DNA from 3 places in the Turicibacter sp. GALT-G1 genome. Region 1 is predicted to be linked to each of the others. Evidence: predicted binding sites of a transcription regulator. Region 1 holds the regulator's gene; each other region holds the start of a gene.
The links. The regulator HrcA, encoded in region 1, represses chaperone genes, less so after heat shock. The targets are predictions, from matches to a motif close to TTTTAGCACTNNNNNNNNNNNAGTGCTAAAA.
Positions count from the first base shown of each region.

Region 1 (2,284 bases):
TATATATTATTCGCTAACTTTTACCATTGATGGTCGGATCACACGATCCTTTAGCTTATATCCTTTTTGTAACTCTTGTAATACCATTCCTGATTCTACACCTTCTACAGCTTCTTGCATCACTGCTTGGTGTACTGTTGGATCAAAAGCGACACCCTCTGCTTCGATTACTTCTACTCCTTCTTGTTTAAGAGCATCTACTAATTGAGCATGGATCATTTTAAATCCTGTTAAAAATGTTTTGGTATTTTCATCTTCAACCGTACTTGATAATGCACGTTCGAAGTTATCAATTGCTGGAATAATATTTGTTACAATTGATTGCGAACGATACTTTACTTCACGTGCACGTTCTTCATTCATACGACGCTTGAAGTTTTCAAGCTCTGCCGCATTACGTAGCAATTGATCTTTTAACTCTTCAATTTGCTGCTTTAAACTTTCAGTTTCAGAGATTGTTTCAACTGTTTCTGTTGCTTCACACTCTTCTTGGCAGCACGTTGATTCTACAGCTTCCACATTTTCTTCATTTAATTCCTCAACTGATTGGGCATCCTTATTCAATCGTCCCACCTCCTATTTATATAAATCAGACATGATTCGAGCAACTTGTTCAAGAAGTGGAATAATTTTACGATACTCCATTCGGGTCGGACCTAGTACCGCAATTTTACCAAATTCATGATCACTAATCTGATAAGGAACTGTAATTAGCGTACAATTCTCCATCGCTTTAATCTCATTCTCTTGTCCAATTTTAACCGTTAATTGATGGCCGTCTTCGTCGGCTTCTATTACTTTAACAATTTCATCAGCTTCAATCATATTAAATAAATGATACGCTTTATCTAAATCGTTAAATTCAGGTTGTTTTAAAATATTTGACTTCCCACTCAAAATATAATTTTGTTGATTTAATGACTGGGTTAAAAGTTGTAGCATCGCATACATAATTTCTTCTTTATAAGAAATAAAATCATGTAATTGATGTTCAAAACTTTCTGTCAATTTTTCATGAACATGTCCAATGTATTCTCCTACTAATAACTCATCGAGTGCTTTGATAATGCTTTCCATTCTAGTCATATCAATATTAGTTGGAAGAGTAATTGTTCGACTTTCTACATGGCCTTGATCTGTAATCAAAACAAACACCGCTTGACGTTCTGAGATTGGAACAAGTTGAATTTTTTTCACTCGACTATAATCTCTAGAAGGTCCAAGTAAAATCGATGTGTAGTTAGTCAAACTCGATAAGAGCTTCACAGCTTCTTTAATCGTTGTTTCACGTTCAAATTGTTTTTGATCTAACAATTGTCTAAATATTCCTACTTCTGGTGTTGTCTCCATCGGTTCTTGATTTACGATGAAATCTACATAATAGCGATAGCCTTTTTGACTTGGCACGCGACCACTCGATGTATGAGTTTTTTCAATAAATCCCAAATCCTCTAAATCTGCCATATCATTACGAATGGTTGCAGCAGAGAAGTTTAATTCCTCTTTTTTAGAAAGGATTCGCGAACCAACTGGTTGTGCAGTTTGTATGAACTCTTCTACAATTGCCTTTAAAACTAATATTTGACGTTCTGTTAGCAATGTAAACACCTCTTTTAGCACTCATTAACCCTAAGTGCTAATACCATTATATAAAACTCTATTAGCACTGTCAACACTATAGTGCTAATTTTTTTGTTTTTTATCTTTATTATACAAACTCAAATCAGATGTTTTCGAGATAGACAATGGCTGATAATAAAACAAAAGAAGGTACAATGCATAGTGTACCCTCTTTTTAAAATTTCATTATTTATTTGCTTCAATTAATGATAATAATGAGGCTTTAGGTTGGAAACCTACTGTTTGTTGAACTGCTTGTCCATCTTTGAATAAAATTAATGTTGGAATTGACATTACTTTATATTCAGCTGCAACTGCTGGACAGTTATCTACGTTTACTTTAACAATTTTTGCTGTTCCTTCTAACTCTGTTGCTAATTCATCTAAAACTGGTGCAATCATTTTACATGGTCCACACCAATCAGCATAGAAGTCAACTAATACTAATCCACTTGCGATTTCTTGAGCAAATGATTCTTCTGTTGCATGAATGACTGACATGTTCATTCCTCCTTTTATACCCTTTTTCTATACTTTAGTATAGCACATTTCCATGAAATTACAAATAATTTGCACTTTCCCCCATATTATCTCACATTTATCAGAATGTATCCACAAGAGCATGAACTAAAATTTTCAAAAACATGAATTTTATAGATCGTTT
Region 1 is NZ_JAMQUS010000065.1:10,029-12,312, forward strand. It holds gene grpE (nucleotide exchange factor GrpE) at 7-564, opposite strand; gene hrcA (heat-inducible transcriptional repressor HrcA) at 577-1,599, opposite strand; gene trxA (thioredoxin) at 1,807-2,121, opposite strand.

Region 2 (2,284 bases), on a different contig from region 1:
GAGTTGTCTTTGTAGATTTTCCGTTATGGAAAAATATTTTAGATGCTATACTGCATTTTAATTTTAAAAGGGTTAAAAAAGCTTCCTAATATCAACGTGTAAAACGTCCATGGGTTCTGAAGAAATTAGATCAGTTTGGAGTAGAAAAACAAGTGATTATTATAAAAAATAGACGTACAATGAGACGCTTTGTTAAAAATTTAACAGTCCCAAATTAAAAGGTCATCAGCTAATTGCAACTGATGACCTTTTAAAATATTTATTTTTTAGGTGTTAAGATGTATTCGTGGATGTAGTGAGCAACGCCGCTTTCTTTGTTTGATTTTGTTGTGGTGTTCGCTACTGCTTTTAGTTTATCGATGGCATTGTCCATGGCGACACCGACTCCAGCATAGGTTAACATTTCGATATCATTATCTCCGTCACCGAAAGCGATAATATCTTTTTGTTCAATGTTGAAATATTTGGCCAATTTTTCAATCGCTGTTGCTTTATTTGTATTTGATTTAAACACTTCGATAATGTTGACATTATCGCCATCCCATTTGCGGCATGTCACGATGTCACCGTAGTTTTCACGTAAGAAACTCATGACTTTTTCTGGGTATCCCTCTTTAGCTTCTAATAAGAATCCGTTTGGATGTTCGTCTAATGTTTCTTTAAATGGTCCGTATTTCACTGATGTACATGTTTCAATATGGAACCAATCACGAATAGTATCTCCTTGATGTAAGACATATAAGTGATCTTTGTATTCACAAAAGGCATTGACGATATAATCTTTTAATTCTGAATCGAATAAAGTTAAAACAACCTCTGTTGGGATTTGAGCCACAATATCCTCAAAGGTTTCGTCTTCTGGATGATGTATATAAGCTCCATTAAAGTTAATAATAGGTGTATCAAGACCTAACTCTTTGTAGAAGTGTAACGATGCACGTGCTGGGCGGCCTGTTGCAATCACAACGATATGTCCTGCTTCTTTTGCAGCGATTAAAGCTTCTTTTGTATTTGGGTCAAGTGTTTCCCAATTTTGTAATGCAGTTCCATCTAAGTCTGTTACGATTAGTTTCTTTGTTTCCATTAAAACACCTCCGGATAAATATGATAACACAGATAGCGAACAAGTTAAATGAACTTATACAAGATGTGGTAAATTTGTGCAACGTGATTAGTCTTGGCTATTTACAAAATAATAAACACTTACATTCTGGAATTATTAGCACTCTTATTGACTGAGTGCTAAAACAAGAGTATAATGATAGTATCATCATAGATGATGAAGAAATGGAGTGAGAATCATGAATATTAATAAAATGACTGAAAAGCTACAACAGGGCTTAGTAAATGCACAGTCTCTTGCAACTTCATTACATCACCAAGAGATTGATACCCCGCATTTATTAATGTCCTTATTACAAGACCATGACGGATTAGCCGCTCGTGTTTTTACAAAGGCAGGCTATCCGATTCAAGAGATATTACAAGAATTAAAACAAATTTTAGATAAAAAGCCAGCTGTTACTGGAGCAACAGGTGATCCATACGTTTCAGCAGATTTAAATCGTGCTTTATTAAAAGCAGATGATTATGCTCGAGCTTGGAAAGATGATTATTTATCAGTGGAGCACGTCTTGCTTGCGATGCTTGAATCAAAAGATTATCAAATGAAGCAATTAATAAAAAAACATCAGATTAATGAAAAGCACTTAAAAGAAATTATTTCACAGATAAGGGGGAATTCACGCGTGATGACACAAAACCCAGAAGCAACTTATGAAGTCTTAGAAAAATACGGACGTGACTTAGTAGAAGATGTAAAATCAGGAAAAATTGATCCGGTTATTGGTCGCGATGAAGAGATTCGTCGTGCGATTCGTATTTTATCTCGTAAAACAAAAAATAACCCGGTGTTAATTGGTGAGCCTGGGGTTGGTAAAACTGCTATCGTTGAAGGGTTAGCTTGGCGTATTGTTCGACAAGATGTGCCTGAAAGTTTAAAAGATAAAGTGATTTTTGAATTAGACTTAGCCGCTTTAGTTGCCGGTGCTAAATATCGTGGTGAGTTTGAAGAGCGTTTAAAAGCGGTATTGAATGAAGTTAAAAATAGTGATGGACGTATTATTTTATTCATTGACGAAATTCATACCATCGTTGGAGCAGGACGTACAGATGGTGCAATGGATGCAGGGAACTTATTAAAACCATTATTAGCTCGTGGTGAATTACACTGCATTGGTGCTACAACATTAAAAGAATATCGTGAGTACATTGAAAAAGATCC
Region 2 is NZ_JAMQUS010000022.1:38,307-40,590, reverse strand. It holds gene NEH74_RS04055 (hypothetical protein) at 1-89, shown strand, start outside; gene NEH74_RS04050 (Cof-type HAD-IIB family hydrolase) at 260-1,084, opposite strand; gene clpB (ATP-dependent chaperone ClpB) at 1,302-2,284, shown strand, end outside.
Region 2: the regulator HrcA is predicted to act here: its motif matches at 1,218-1,248, upstream of clpB (ATP-dependent chaperone ClpB).

Region 3 (2,284 bases), on a different contig from region 1:
AATGAAAGTTATTTATCATAAAACAAAGGGATAAGAAGATTATTGATCGTTGATAAAAAGGAATCAAATGTATTTGGTTCTTTTTTTATGTTCAGGCAAAATAAAAGGAAAATTATGGATTTGTTATTGAAAGTAATCACAGATTTAAATATAATAGGAGAAGTAATTCTACTAATGAGACTTAATGATGATCAGTTGACATCAATTAAGTAAAGCGTTAGGGGGATTAAAAATATTATTCAAGACGTTGCATTCAGAAGAAGCGACAGTGGAGGAGAAAGAAATGAATCAATCAAGTAAGAAAACCAAGTATTTAGTTTTAGTCACCATGTTTTGTAGTATTGAGGTATTATTGATGTTTACCCCTCTTGGATTTATTCCAATTGGGCCGATGAAGGCCACAACCATGCATATTCCGGTTATTTTAGCAGGGATTTTATTAGGAATCAAAGGGGGTGCAATTACTGGTCTTGTCTTTGGGATTTCGAGTGTTGTCAATGCCACGATTAATCCAACGATTTTATCATTTGTATTTACGCCTTTTTATTCGCTTGGCGAGTATCACGGAAATTTCATGAGCTTAGTTATTGCTATTGTACCTCGTGTATTGTTAGGCGTATTAGGTGGTTTAATTTATAGTTGGTTTAAAAATCGAGATAAAAATATGATTGGCGGAGGCGTAACAGCACTATTGTGTACAGTTCTACATACGGCGATGGTATTAGGAATGATTTATATCTTTTTTGGACCAAGTTATGCAGCTGCTCAAGGGTTAGATACAACACAGTTATTAATGGCCTTAATTGGATTGGTATTTACAAATGGTCTTTTAGAAGCCTGTGTAGCTACAGTTGTAATTGTACCATTAGTAAAAGTACTAGAGCCAATGGCTCAAAAAATGGGCTTAACTCATATGAATATAAAGTTAAATAAAGTTGAACGCTAGAGTTTTAAGCTAGGAGTAATTTTCCTAGCTTTTTTTGATTCGTCAAATAATTGATTTTAGTAGGTGATTTTGATAGAAGAATAGGAATAAATGTTAATATTAAGCATATTAATCATTAGGTAGACTATAATAAAAAGGATTTTGGTTTAAAGTATTGCCATTATTTATTCATCTTTGTATAATTTATTTAATAGCACTCATATAGGTAGAGTGCTAAAACGAGGAGGGACATACATGTTAAAACCATTAAACAATAATGTTGTACTTGAGATTGTTGAGGTTGAAAAGACAACAGCTAGTGGAATCATTCTTTCGGGAGAAGCTTCAAAACCAAAGCATTCAGAAGGAGTTGTAGTTGCCATTGGTGATGGAAAGTTATTAGATAATGGGAAACGTCATCCAATAACTGTTGAGGTGGGGCAACGTGTTATCTATAACGGATTTGGTGGAACAAAGGTCTCACATCAAGGAAAAGAATTAGTTATTTTATCCCAAGATGATATTTTAGCAATTGTTGAGTAAGTTAAATTTAGTTTAATATATTAATTTTGATTTAAGGGAGGATTTAATATTATGGCAAAAGAAATTTTATTTGCTGAAGATGCACGTCGTGCGATGATTCGTGGAGTGGATAAATTAGCGGATACAGTAAAAGTAACTTTAGGACCAAAAGGTCGAAATGTCATTTTAGAGCAAAAGTTTGGAGCGCCTCAAATTATTAATGATGGGGTTTCAATTGCAAAAGAAATTGAATTAGAAGATAAGTTTGAAAATATGGGAGCTCGTTTAGTAGCTCAAGTTGCAAGCCGTACGAATGATGTAGCTGGAGATGGAACAACAACGGCAACGGTTTTAGCTCAAGCGATGATTCGTGAAGGAAATAAAAATATTGTAGCGGGAGCTAATCCAATAACGATTCGTCGTGGAATCGAGCGTGCTGTGAAAGTGGCTGTTGAAGCATTAAAGGCTAATTCTAAGCCGATAGAAGGAAAAGAATCAATTGCTAACGTAGCTGCGATTTCTGCTGCAGATGAAGAAATCGGGAAATTAATTGCTGAAGCTATGGAACGTGTTGGTAATGATGGAGTGATTACTTTAGAAGAGTCTAAAGGATTTGAAACAACAATGGATATTGTTGAAGGAATGCAATTTGATCGTGGATATTTATCATCTTATATGGTGACAGATACAGATAAAATGGAAGCTGTTTTAGATAATCCATACATTTTAGTGACAGATTCTAAAGTTGGTACGTTACAAGACATCTTACCAATTCTTGAGCAGTTAGTCCAAACAGGACGTCCAATGATTATCATTGCTGATGATATTGAAAATGAA
Region 3 is NZ_JAMQUS010000027.1:86,209-88,492, reverse strand. It holds gene NEH74_RS05760 (type III pantothenate kinase) at 1-34, shown strand, start outside; gene NEH74_RS05755 (ECF transporter S component) at 284-946, shown strand; gene NEH74_RS05750 (co-chaperone GroES) at 1,181-1,468, shown strand; gene groL (chaperonin GroEL) at 1,520-2,284, shown strand, end outside.
Region 3: the regulator HrcA is predicted to act here: its motif matches at 1,135-1,165, upstream of NEH74_RS05750 (co-chaperone GroES).